Regions from separate parts of the Vibrio nigripulchritudo genome, predicted to be linked through region 1. Evidence: riboswitches for the same ligand, from Rfam matches in the RefSeq annotation. Region 1 holds a riboswitch; the other holds the start of a gene.
The links. Region 1 has a riboswitch for lysine ahead of lysC (lysine-sensitive aspartokinase 3). Riboswitches for the same ligand answer to the same signal wherever they lie in the genome.

Region 1 (6,826 bases):
ACTTTGCTATTGCACAGATTCAAGAAGATCAGGCGAAAGACTACGCCGAGAGAAAAGGCTGGGAGTGGGAAGAAGCTGAGAAATGGTTGGGTCCAAATCTTAATTGATTTTATTCGGGGGAAATAAAAAGGGTTGGCATCTGCCAACCCTTTTTGGTGTTTGATCGCTATTTTTTGAAGAGTTATCTTTCGAAAAGTTCTTCGTGAAGCGCCTGGACCGCTTTTTTCGATACAGATTCGTGTAATAAGAAGCAGAGGTTATGGGCACTGGCTCCGTAACAAATCATGCGAAGGTTAAAGTCTTCAAGCGTACTGAATACTTGTTTCGCGTAGCCTTTGCTCTCTTTCATGTTATTACCAATCAGGGCGACCAGGCAGAGGTTGTGTTCTACTTCTACCGTACACAGCTCTTCCAGTTCTTTCTTTGCTTCTGGTGGCAGTTCAGGAGCGCCGCCTCCCGTATTGGTTTGATCCAGTGTCAGAGACACACTGACTTCTGACGTTGTGATCAAATCGACGGAGATTTTGTGCTTCGCCAAGATTTGGAATACTTCGGCTAAGAAGCCATAGGCCTGGAACATGTTCGGGCTGCGCAGTGTTACCATCGTCTGATTACAGCGAAGTGCCAGAGCACGGAATAAAGGTGCGCTTTCTACCTGTTGACGAATCCATGTGCCACCTTTTTCGGGCGCTTTCGATGAACCGACAAACACTGGAATTTGATGACGAAGTGCAGGAAGTAGTGTTGATGGATGAAGGATCTTTGCACCAAAATTGGCCATCTCAGATGCTTCGCTAAAGCTAATTTCCGGAATCGGGCTGGCTTTAGGTGCAATGCGAGGATCGGTAGTGTATATACCGGGAACGTCAGTCCAGATTTCTAACCCTGCTGCTTCAACCGCTTCAGCAATCAGTGCGGCACTGTAGTCACTGCCACCACGACCAAGTGTAGTGGTGTTGCCTTCTTCGTCAGAACCAATAAAGCCCTGAGTGACAACAACTTGTTGCTGGCAAAGAGGTACTAGTTTTTCTTTTGCCAGTCTAGATATTTCTTCCAGCTCTGGCTGCGCCTTACCATGCACGGAATCGGTACGCATGACATCGCGAATATCAAATCGAACCGCATTAACACCACGCTCGCGCATCAGCTGCGTCAAAATGTGAGTCGACATCAGCTCGCCACAAGAAACAAGGTGATCGGTCAGCTTGTCGCTAGATTGAAATGATGCGGCTTCTGCGGCACTGGCAACGGTTTCTAAAATGGCGTGTACTTGTTTCTCAGCTCCCGCCGGGTCGGCTAGCTGATCTAAAATCTGATGATGAATATCAGCGAGCTGCTTAACTAAGGTTTGACGATGCTCAGCATCTGCCACACCATTCGCCAGTTCGACAAGCAGATTGGTAACACCTGAACAGGCACTACTCACCACCAAACGGGTATCAGGGTTATTTTCAATAATGGCACTGCAGCGGCTCATGGCTTCAAAATTCGCCACACTGGTTCCACCAAATTTCGCTACATTAAATGCGCTCGCGGCTTTGTTCTCGTTCAAAGCACTGTCTCCCAAAAAACGTCCAAAGATAACGACATGGCAATCAAAACGACTGCCTAACATCCGATGTTGAAGAGAGATTTCGTAGAGCAGAGGGAAAGCATAAAGAAAGGAATGCGTACCTCAGAAGCTCTTCACCTAGGGTGACAGTCGGCAGGATTCAACCTGCTCGCCCGATGCTCAATTCACCCGCAATGAATTGTCATCTCGGCATTGCTCCCCCTGAGTTAGGTGTCTTGGAATTGGGGTTCCACACCAAACCTGCCTGGGCAATGCTCCTCTTCTGCTAGAAAGCCCGTTTATTGAACGGTTTTATGGTGAAAATGTCAATGTTTAACCGAGAATTTGTTATTTTGTGATATCAGCATTGTAAAAAGCGTCTTTTTGGCGCTCGACCTTAACAAAGTGAATGCATTAGAGTAAAAATTAAACAGTAGAAAATCCAATAACGATAAAATGAGAGCACTATGACAATAACAAGCTTTAATCCTCCACGGCGTATCTTAATGGGTCCCGGTCCTTCGGATGTTTACCCTGAAGTCTTGCAAGCCATCAGCCGACCTACTGTTGGGCATTTGGACCCTTTATTCATCAAGATGATGGATGAGCTTAAACAATTGCTCAAATACGCCTTCCAGACAGAGAATGAATTTACCATTGCGATTTCTGCTCCGGGGAGTGCCGGAATGGAAGCCTGCTTTGTTAATTTGGTTGAGCCAGGTGATAAAGTGATCGTATGCCGCAATGGCGTGTTCGGAGAACGTATGAGAGAAAACGTTATCCGATGTGGTGGTGATGCGGTTGTCGTGGATGATGAATGGGGGGCACCAGTCAGCGTTCAGAAAGTACAGGCAGCGTTCGACCAACACCCCGATGCCAAGATTCTTGCCTTTGTACACGCTGAAACGTCGACCGGGGCTTGCTCCGATGCGGAAGCTTTGGCAAAAATTGCTAAACAACATGGTGCGCTTACTATTGTAGATACGGTCACTTCTTTAGGTGGCGTTCCCCTTTATGTCGATAAATGGGGGCTGGATGCCGTTTATTCAGGGAGCCAGAAGTGTCTGTCCTGTATTCCCGGTTTGTCACCTTTGACCCTTTCCGCAGCGGCAATCAGTAAAATTACAGAGCGCAGTGCTCCGGTTCAAAGCTGGTTCTTAGATCAAAGCCTGGTACTAGGGTACTGGAGTGGAGAAGGTAAGCGAAGTTATCATCACACCGCGCCTGTAAACAGCTTGTATGCGCTTCATGAATCCCTGTTGAAGCTGAAGAATGAAGGGCTCGAGAATACTTGGAAGCGACATAAAGACATGCACGATAAGCTGAAGAAAGGTCTGGAAAAACTGGGAATTCAGTTTGTGGTGGACGAACCTTATCGTCTACCTCAATTGAATGCTGTGTACGTTCCTGATGGAATTGATGAAGTTAAGGTCAGAGCTGAACTTTTGGAAAACTACAATCTCGAGATTGGGGCTGGGCTCGGAGCTCTTGCTGGAAAAGCCTGGCGAATAGGTCTGATGGGTTACGGCGCGAGAGAAGAAAACGTCGCTCTGTGCTTAAAAGCCCTTGAAGAGTCCCTTTGATTAGATAGAAAGCCGCTTATTCAGCGGCTTTCTTTTCATTGGTTATAATTGCTTGGGATTCTTTGGAATACCTGACGTTTGAGAAGTCGTGCTTAGGGAACAGGTATTGCGCTTCTTGTTGAATCTGCGTTGCTTTACTTTCATTACCCATTCCACGATAGGCAACAATAAGGTTGTTGTAAAAAGCAGGTCTTGGTTTACGTTTAATGATGTCCTGCGACCATTCAATGTAAGGCTCTATCAGAGACTTATCTCCAGTGTATAACCCTATGGTTAAATAAGTGCTGTATATGTCCCAATCGTATCTGTCTTTCCAGGCAACAGGATTAGTTACTCTGTCTAATATCTCAGGATTTCTTGGCTGAGATTTTTCAAATTCTGTTAGCACATAGTTGGTATGCAAAGTGCTCCCCATGTAAAAAAGCGTGAGGAGCGGCAGGACTAAACTTGCCACCCTCAACGTAACTTTGCTGATTACGCTGAATTTTACGGTTTTATAACGTGCAGTGCGTTGGTCTAACCAAAAGAGCAATATGACAAATGTGACCCAGTGAATTGCAGAATGGTAAAACGGGTATTCAAGCTGGGTATGCACTGCAATCGGAACAAACAAAGCCAACATTGCCAATTTCGTCCCTTTTCGAGCTGATGAGGCTTTGTAAATGACGTAAAACCCCGCCAATAAGATAGCGATGATCGCGACTATGCCACCTTCTACTCCCCAAAGCATAAGCTCGTTATGTGGATGGTCTAATGCTGGAACTGCTGGGGGGTATTGTGAATTCAGTTGATGTTGTCTTGCAGTGTATAGGAGATAAGACGACTCAAATTGACCATATCCATAACCAGTAAATGGCTTTTCAATAATCATATCAATGGCCTGTGGGAAGTGGGTGTCTCTTAAACTTTGGAGATCTTTCTTATCTTGCAACAGGCTATCGAAATTGGAGCTGGCAAATTTAGGTACCGTTAGCCCTAACGTAATGCCTACTGCAATAGACGCAACCCAAGCGATAACGCGCTTTGGTGTAGAAAATCGAATCAGGTAGGGCAAAACCATCAGGACAGCCAGTGACGCGCCAAGCCATGCAGTACGGGAGGCAACAATAACCAGCATAGAGACACACAACATAGGTACTGTTGCCAGAAAGATAAGTTGCCAGAATTTTCTACGATATTTCTGAGGCTGTCTGGCGAGAAGATACCCCGACAATACTAGCCCGGTTGCGATGAAGCTCGCGAATACATTGGGCTGCTGAAATATGCCATAGGGGCGGTTGGCTTCAGTAGGATAACCAAACATGTTACCCGGCTCTAATACCAGAAACTGTATGTACCCAATGGCTACCTGCAAAACGGCGGCAAAGAGCACAAACCAGAGCAACCGCTGTTTTTGTTTGTTACTGAACTGAAATTGCTGAAGGCTGAAGAAAAGGATAATCCCGGCCCATAGACCTAAAATTCGCCCCGTTGATTCTTCCAATACGGCGTTTGGGAAAAAGAGCGGTACCGACAAAACAAGACTGCACAGCAGCAGTACTACCCCCATTTTTGAGTATCGGATTTGAAATCGGTTTGACGTTTGATAAAGCCCCATTGCCAAAGCGATAGAGAGGGTAATCCAGGTTGCAGGATTGTATGATAGCGCTAAACCAGAGCCGCCAGGGTTAGGCATAAAAAAGTTCATTGCGATGATGAAGGTGACTGCGAGGGCAAGAAGGAATTTTCGATTTAATGGGGTACGAATTTTGTCGGCTTCGAGCTGAGTACCTTTAACAAGCAAAGTTGCCATATCTGAATGCTTCCTCTATAAAATTCAACGGTCTGCCCCCAGACCGCTGAACGATACTATCACTTTTTACTTTAAAGCATAGGTTTTAAGAAGCGCGCGGTATGAGAGCCTTTAACTTTTGCGACCTCCTCTGGAGTTCCTTGCGCAATGATTTCACCACCGCCTTGTCCACCTTCCGGACCTAAATCGACAATCCAGTCTGCGGTTTTTACCACGTCCAGGTTGTGTTCGATAACCACCACCGTATTACCGTGGTCTCTTAGGCGATGCAAAACAGTCAGCAGTTGCTGAATATCATGGAAGTGCAGACCAGTGGTCGGCTCATCAAGAATGTACAGCGTTTTCCCCGTATCGCGTTTGGAAAGCTCACGTGCGAGTTTCACACGTTGGGCTTCACCACCTGAAAGGGTAGTGGCGGCCTGACCTAATCGAATGTAAGACAAGCCAACATCCATCAGAGTCTGGAGTTTTCTGGCGATGACGGGGACAGGGTCAAAGAATTCTCGCGCATCTTCTACCGTCATCTCCAGTACTTCATCGATCGTTTTGCCTTTGTAGCGTACTTCCAGAGTTTCACGGTTGTAACGCTTACCCGAGCAGACATCACAGGGTACATACACGTCTGGAAGGAAGTGCATTTCCACTTTTATCACCCCATCACCCTGACAAGCTTCACAGCGTCCGCCACGAACATTAAAGCTAAATCGTCCTGGTTTATAACCGCGAGAGCGCGATTCCTGAGTACCTGCAAACAATTCGCGAATCGGGGTGAAAATACCAGTATAGGTCGCTGGGTTAGAGCGAGGTGTTCTTCCAATCGGGCTCTGATCGATATCGATCACTTTATCGAAATGCTCAAGACCAACGATCTTTTTATAGGGTGAAGGAGTCGCAATGCTGGCACCGTTCAGTTGAGTTTGTGCAATCTTGTAGAAAGTGTCGTTGATCAGAGTGGATTTACCTGAACCTGAGACGCCAGTAATACAACTGAACAGACCAACAGGAATAGTAAGGTCGACATTTTTCAGGTTGTTTCCAGTAGCTCCAATGAGTTCGACTACCTTCTTTGGATCCATCGGCGTACGCTCTTTGGGTACTTCAATGGCTTTTACACCACTCAAATACTGACCCGTTAACGAGTCTGGGTTATCCAAAATGGCTTGCATGTCGCCTTCTGCGACCACTTCACCACCATGAACACCCGCTCCCGGACCAATGTCGATAATATAGTCTGCGCATCGAATCGCATCTTCGTCATGTTCTACCACCAAAACCGTGTTGCCCAGATCGCGCAGATGCGTCAGAGTTTTCAGCAACCTCTCATTGTCGCGCTGGTGGAGACCGATAGACGGTTCATCCAACACATACATCACCCCAACAAGACCTGCACCAATCTGGCTAGCGAGTCGAATACGCTGCGCTTCACCACCAGAAAGCGTTTCTGCACTGCGAGACAAATTCAGGTAATTGAGCCCGACGTTAACCAGGAAATGAAGGCGATCATTGATTTCCTTCATGACCTTTTCTGCAATTTTGGCTTTCTGACCAGTCAGTTTCAGGCTGTTGAAAAAGCCCATTGCATCGCTGATGCTCATATCCGCAATGGCGGGTAAGGGGGTATCTTCAATGAAGACGTTACGCGCTTCAGTTCGAAGTCGGGTTCCACCACAGGTTCCACACGACTTGGTTGAAATGTACTTCGATAGTTCTTCTCGTACTGAGTTAGATTCTGTGTCTCTGTAGCGTCTTTCTAGTGTATTGAGTATCCCCTCAAACGGATGCTTTTTGGTGCGACTATCACCGCGATCATTAATGTAGGTAAATTCGATCTGAGTTCGACCTGAGCCTCTTAGCACCACATCCTGGTGTTTTTTCGATAGCTTATTGAAAGGCGTTTCC
Region 2 (6,826 bases), 760 kb from region 1:
ATGCACCACTCTTCAGGCATTGCTCTGCAGCCCACAATGCCTCTTTTGTGCTCTTGGTAGAGACAATCAGGATTTTATCCAGAGGTAGTGCTTGGGCTAAAAAAAACTCGCTGCATAGTTTTCCTGGTGGCTGAATAAAGACTCTTAGCCTGTCTTCTTTGGTATTGCTCATGAAGTTTTGCAAAAGTCGCAGCTCTCCAATCCCAATACAGGTATTAATTTCTATGACCCCTTTTCTGGGGAAGCCACCACCCAGCTTACTATCTAGCTCAGGGTAACCTGAGGAGGTAGTGTTGACACTGGTAGAGGTTTCAGTTCCTTTCCAGAGGAGGTTCTTGTGATGTAGTGTTTGTATTATTTCATGCATTGCTCAATAGTCCTGTATAGATATACAGTACTTTGAAGTATATGACTTCAGAAAAGATCTGCAAGCATTTTTCTGGGCTAGTGAGCTACATGAGTAAGAAATGGCAAAAAAATCAAAAACGTAGTAAGTAGATTAGAAAAAAGGAAGCAAGAGAGTAATAATGAGCCTGAATGAATATAGACAGGTTAATTTAATCTTAATAGATATCGATTCTATAAATATTTATTATGGGAATTGAGAATAGTCGTAATGCAAATAGTGGCATTAAAAAAGCCGAAACTTATATAAGTTTCGGCTCAATTTATACTGAACGCTGAAGTATAGAATCGAGGGACATGCTCAGCGTTGCATTAATTTTTGTAACAAACTGAAAATTAGATTAGGAAATCATCCAAAGATTTGCCGGAATCCAATTCAGCTTGAATAGCAGAAGGAGTACGACCTTGACCTGTCCAAGTCTTTTCTACACCATCAACAACATATTTATATTTTGCTGGGCGAGGATCGCGTTTTTTCTTCGCTTTAGATTTAGTTTCACCAGATAGTGCAGCAATTAGGTCATCGACATCGATGCCATCTTTAGCAATCATACTTGCGTATTCAGCTAATTTAGCTTCACGTTCGGCTTTTTCTGCTAATTCTGCAGCTTCAGCTTCACGGCGCTCTTCTACAACGGTAGTTATTTTATCTAGCGCTTCTTCCAATTGCTCTAGCGGTAGATCACGAGCAAAAGCTCGCAGACTGCGAATATTTAGCAGAGTTTTTGCAATATCTGACATGTTCAGTCCCATTCTTATTTTAGTAAACGTACACAATAATAACAGTGTAAGACGAGAATACAATATAATTTTATTTCAAATATATCGAATTTCAAATATACATTTCTAGAAATATATTTAATTTCTTATTAGCCGAATAGAATACGTCAATATTTATTACGCTAAGTGTCAAAAAAGTGTAAGTACGGAGCTTGTAGACCATTCATCTAGATGAAAGTTTCATCATTCTGGTTAAAACTTGAAATTATATGTTGCAAAAAGGTTTGGCATCCGTAGAATGGCTCGCACCTGATTTGGGTGGCGACTTTTTAACCAGGTTTTCGCCCAAGGTAGAGGCGCAATAACTATCAGTAAGCTCTAAGAGAGTGATGTCTAAGATGAGAGCTGAAAGGAGTTATTGCCGAAGTATTGGAAGTTATCGCCTTTCAATGCTGGGGTTATATTCGAATAGATATAACACTGCCATAGTCTATGTTGTTGTTAAACTATGGAGCGCTACTGTAGGGTTGGGTGAAGTGTTCACTTCCCTTTCGCTTGTTCAACTTAAGGTATAACTAATACCGTCTGCAGTAGATCTCTAACCAAATATTGGTTTCTGAAGATCATGAATTTATTAGATTTTGCGTCATCTCCGCTTTCGCTGCTTCCCCCACTGGTTGCTCTGGGTCTAGCCATTATTACACGTCGAGTTCTTATTTCCTTGGGTATGGGAATTTTGCTTGGCGGCTTACTTATCACAGATTATTCACTGTATGAATCGTTTAAATATATCTGGGATAAAGTATATGGCGTCGTTATTGAGACCAATGAAACTGTTATCGATGGCGTTAAAGTAGAAGAAGCCAGCTTAAATAGCTGGAATATGAGTATTATTGCATTTTTATTACTGCTGGGAATGATGACAGCTTTACTGACATTATCTGGTGGTACTCGAGCATTCGCCGAATGGGCTCAAAGCCGAGTAAAAAGTAAGCGTGGTTCGAAATTACTGGCAGCGTTTTTAGGCGTTTTCATTTTTGTTGATGACTACTTTAATAGCCTGGCTGTCGGTGCTATCTCCAGACCAGTTACTGATCGCTTTTATGTTTCACGTTCAAAACTTGCTTATATTCTAGATTCAACCGCTGCACCAATGTGCGTATTGATGCCTGCCTCAAGCTGGGGTGCGTATATTATGACCATTGTAGGTGGCATTCTGGTTACACATGGATTAACGGAATATTCATCAGCCTTAAGTGCTTATGTAAATATGATACCGATGAATTTTTATGCGGTATTCGCACTATTGATGGTATTTGCCGTTGCTTGGTTCCAACTTGATGTTGGCTTAATGCGTAAAAAAGAAATTGAAGCCTCTCAGGGGGTCGGTTTCGATGACGCAGAAAAAGATTCTGCGAATAATGAATTAAGTGAAGATCTTGATATCAACGAAAGTGAAACGGGTCGAGTTTCAGACTTAGTTATGCCTATTGTTGCGCTAATATTCGCGACAGTATTCTTCATGTTATATACAGGTGCACAATCATTAGCGGATTCAGGAAAAGATTTTGATCTGCTAGGTGCTTTTGAAAATACCGATGTTGGTACTTCTCTTTGTTACGGTGGACTGATTGGTTTAATTGTCGCTTTAATTACCGTACTACGTCAAAAAATAGAATTTGTGCAAATTATTCGCACTTTATGGATTGGCGCAGGTTCTATGTTTGGCGCAATATTAATTCTATTCTTTGCCTGGACTATCGGTTCTGTAATTGGTGATTTAAAAACAGGTACTTATCTATCTTCACTTGTTCAGGGAAATATTAACCCACACTGGTTACCTGTTATTTTATTCTTGCTTTCTGGTTTGATGGCATTCTCCACAGGTACATCATGGGGAACGTTTGGTATTATGCTGCCAATCGCAGGTGATATGGCTGGCGCAACAGATTTGGCACTGATGCTTCCTATGCTAAGTGCTGTATTGGCAGGTTCTGTATTTGGCGATCACTGTTCACCAATCTCAGACACAACGATTCTGTCTTCTACTGGTGCTCGTTGTAATCATATTGACCACGTCGCTACACAGCTTCCATATGCCGTTTCTGTTGCTGTTGTTTCGTGCGTAGGATTCATTGTTTTAGGTATGACATCGTCGGTGTTGTTCTCATTCGCGTCAGCAAGCGTGGCATTTGTCATCGTTTGTGGTGTTTTGAGTGTGATTTCTAAACGTCGACAGACTCCTGTTTCAGCATAATCCCGTTTAGCTATATAAGGCAGGTCATACGACCTGCCTTTTTCATTTCTGAATTTCTAACTCAAAGCAATTTTTCACTCAGAAAATTTTTTGGACTTAGGTCTTGCAAATCACCAACGGCTTGGGTTAGTGTGAAGTTAACTCAAGGAGAAAACTAAATATGCGTAAAAGTGTAATGAACATTCATCACCATCATCATCCTGACTAGTCTTTCGGGAGGTTTACGCATACCCGAGAGGCTCAGAACTCTCGGTGGTTGAATCAAAAATATCAGATTTAGACCCTCGGGAGAGCAAAACTCCCGAGGGTTTTTTCATTTTTAACGACTTATAAAACATTAAATATTCACTAAATTTCGCATAGGGACATTGCAATGCAAACACAACGCCTAAGAATTGCCATCCAGAAAAAAGGACGCTTGAGTAAAGAGTGTCTGAATCTACTGAAAAAGTGTGGTGCTAAATTCAACATCATGGGAGAGCGCTTAGTTGTGCACTCTGAAAATATGCCTATTGACCTACTGCTTGTTCGTGATGACGACATCCCAGGTTTGATCATGGATGGTGTTGTTGACCTTGGCTTTATCGGTGAAAACGAGCTTGAAGAAGTGCGCCTAGACCGTAAAGCATTAGGTGAACCATGTGAATTTGTCTCTCTTCGTCGACTAGATTTTGGTGGCTGCCGTTTGTCCATCGCTATCGATAAAGATGAAGAATACAACGGACCACAAGACCTGGCGGGTAAACGTATTGCGACTACATACCCTCAGCTACTAAAAAGCTATATGGATGAACAAGGTGTCGAATTCAGCACTTGTGTATTGACGGGCTCGGTTGAAGTTGCTCCTCGTGCAGGTCTGGCAGACGCAATTGCAGATTTGGTTTCTACAGGCGCAACTCTGGAAGCCAATGGTCTTAAAGAAGCAGAAGTGATTTTCAAGTCAAAAGCGACATTGATTCAACGTGCTGGTGAATTTGACGCAGAAAGACAAGCTCTTATAGAGAAACTTCTGACTCGTATGCAAGGCGTCCTACAGGCAAAAGAATCCAAATACATCATGCTACACGCTCCAACAGATAAGCTTGAGCAAGTGAAAGCACTTCTTCCAGGGGCTGAAGACCCAACAGTATTGCCTCTGTCTGCAGAGCAGAATCGCGTAGCCGTCCATCTTGTGAGTACTGAAAATCTGTTTTGGGAAACCATGGAACAACTAAAAGAGTTGGGTGCGAGCTCAATCCTAGTGCTACCAATTGAAAAAATGATGGAGTAACACCATGAGAACCGTTGTTTGGCAATCATTGAGTGAAGAACAGCAAGATGCCGTACTAGAACGCCCTGCGATTACTGAAGGAGCAAATATAACGGCGGCTGTTGCGGAAGTGATTCAAAAAGTACGTGGTGAAGGCGACAAAGCGCTAACTGAACTTACCGCAAAGTTTGACGGAGTGACACCAGAGTCTATTCGGGTTTCAAAAGAAGAAATTCAAGCAGCCTCAGATCGTTTGACCGACGATATGAAAAAAGCTCTAGAGCAGGCTTACTCCAATATTTCTAAGTTTCACAAAGCTCAAAAATCTCAGCCGATAAAAGTTGAAACACAGCCGGGTGTGGTGTGTGAACAGGTTACTCGTCCGATTAATACAGTTGGTCTTTATATCCCTGGGGGCAGTGCACCACTTCCTTCTACCGTATTAATGCTGGGCGTTCCTGCACAAATTGCAGGTTGTCGTAAAGTCGTATTGTGTTCACCACCGCCTATCGCCGATGAAATTCTTTATGTCGCTCAGCTGTGTAATATCGATGAGGTTTACAACGTTGGTGGCGGTCAGGCTGTTGCAGCAATGGCTTACGGAACGGAAAGTGTCAGCAAAGTCGATAAAATATTTGGTCCGGGTAATGCCTACGTGACGGAAGCAAAGCGTCAGGTGAGCAATGATTTCCGCGGTGCTGCGATTGATATGCCAGCAGGTCCTTCAGAAGTGTTGGTTATCGCTGATGATACTGCCGACCCAGATTTCATTGCAGCGGATCTACTTAGTCAGGCGGAACACGGTCCGGATTCTCAGGTGGTTTTGGTGACGCCATCTCCAGTGATTGCAGACAAAGTGACCGATGCCGTTCAGGCTCAGTTGAAAGAGCTGTCACGAGCTGAGATTGCTGAAAAGGCACTGGGTTCAAGCCTCATCATTATTGCCGAGTCATTGACGCAATGTGTGTCTATCTCAAACTTCTATGGACCTGAACACCTGATTGTTCAAACCAAAAATCCTCGTGAGTTGCTTCCTCTACTCGATAATGCAGGCTCTATCTTCCTGGGGGATTGGTCGCCAGAGTCAGCCGGTGACTATGCATCGGGAACCAACCACGTTTTGCCAACTTACGGTTATACGCGCACATATTCCAGCCTGGGCTTGGCTGATTTCTCTAAACGAATGACAGTACAAGAGCTGACTGCTGAAGGTTTAAAAACACTTGCCCCAACGGTAGTAACCATGGCTGATGCAGAAGGGTTAGATGCGCACCGCCGCGCCGTCACCATTCGTGTTGAAAAGCTGCAAGCAGGAGAGAAATAATGGAAAAGTTGGCTCGTAAAAAAGTACAAGAACTGACGCCATATCTTTCTGCCCGGAGAATTGGTGGCGATGGTGATGTTTGGTTGAATGCTAATGAATCGCCATTCAACAACGAATACAAGACGGATTTCGCTCGTCTGAACCGTTACAGCGAATGTCAGCCAAAAGAGCTGATTGAAGCATACGCTGCTTATGCCGGCGTTAAACCAGAACAGACACTGACTTCTCGTGGGGCCGATGAAGGGATTGAGCTCCTCATCCGTGCGTTTTGTGAGCCGGGTGAAGATGCCATTCTGTTCTGCCCACCGACTTATGGCATGTACGCCATCAGTGCAGAAACCATTGGTGTTGAGCAAAAGAAAGTCCCATTAACGCAAGATTGGCAATTGGATCTCGAAAATATTCAAACCAATCTTGAGAATGTAAAACTGGTGTTTGTGTGTAGCCCGAACAACCCGACAGGCAATTTGGTTAACCGTGAAGATATTGTCTCTTTACTCGAGATGACCAAAGACCGAGCCATTGTGGTGATGGACGAAGCCTATATCGACTTCTGCCCAGAAGCGACGACTGCTGACCTTCTTGGACAGTATCCAAACCTCGCCATTTTAAGAACCATGTCGAAGGCGTTTGCTTTGGCAGGGCTTCGTTGCGGCTTTACTTTGGCAAATGAAGAGATCATCAACGTACTGCTAAAAGTGATCGCACCTTACCCAGTGCCAATTCCGGTTTCTGAAATTGCCGTGCAGGCATTGTCTGAAGCAGGTCTGGCAAGAATGAAGTTCCAGACGCTGGATCTCAACGCCAACCGCGCTTACATGCAAGTTGGGTTGAGTATGCTGCAAGGGGTCGAAGTGTTCGAAGGGTGGGG

Region 2: another riboswitch for lysine. It lies ahead of QMG91_RS05900 (Na+/H+ antiporter NhaC family protein); the one in region 1 lies ahead of lysC (lysine-sensitive aspartokinase 3).

Annotation. Positions count from the first base shown of each region.
Region 1 is NZ_AP027049.1:469,625-476,450, forward strand. Features, by position in the region: gene metH (methionine synthase) at 1-107, shown strand, start outside; gene lysC (lysine-sensitive aspartokinase 3) at 182-1,615, opposite strand; lysine riboswitch at 1,672-1,843, opposite strand; gene QMG91_RS02390 (pyridoxal-phosphate-dependent aminotransferase family protein) at 2,020-3,135, shown strand; gene QMG91_RS02395 (PglL family O-oligosaccharyltransferase) at 3,152-4,927, opposite strand; gene uvrA (excinuclease ABC subunit UvrA) at 4,999-6,826, opposite strand, start outside.
Region 2 is NZ_AP027049.1:1,234,055-1,240,880, forward strand. Features, by position in the region: gene imuA (translesion DNA synthesis-associated protein ImuA) at 1-367, opposite strand, end outside; gene QMG91_RS05895 (H-NS family histone-like protein) at 742-1,146, opposite strand; lysine riboswitch at 1,469-1,652, shown strand; gene QMG91_RS05900 (Na+/H+ antiporter NhaC family protein) at 1,751-3,382, shown strand; His leader region at 3,566-3,699, shown strand; gene hisG (ATP phosphoribosyltransferase) at 3,756-4,652, shown strand; gene hisD (histidinol dehydrogenase) at 4,657-5,955, shown strand; gene hisC (histidinol-phosphate transaminase) at 5,955-6,826, shown strand, end outside.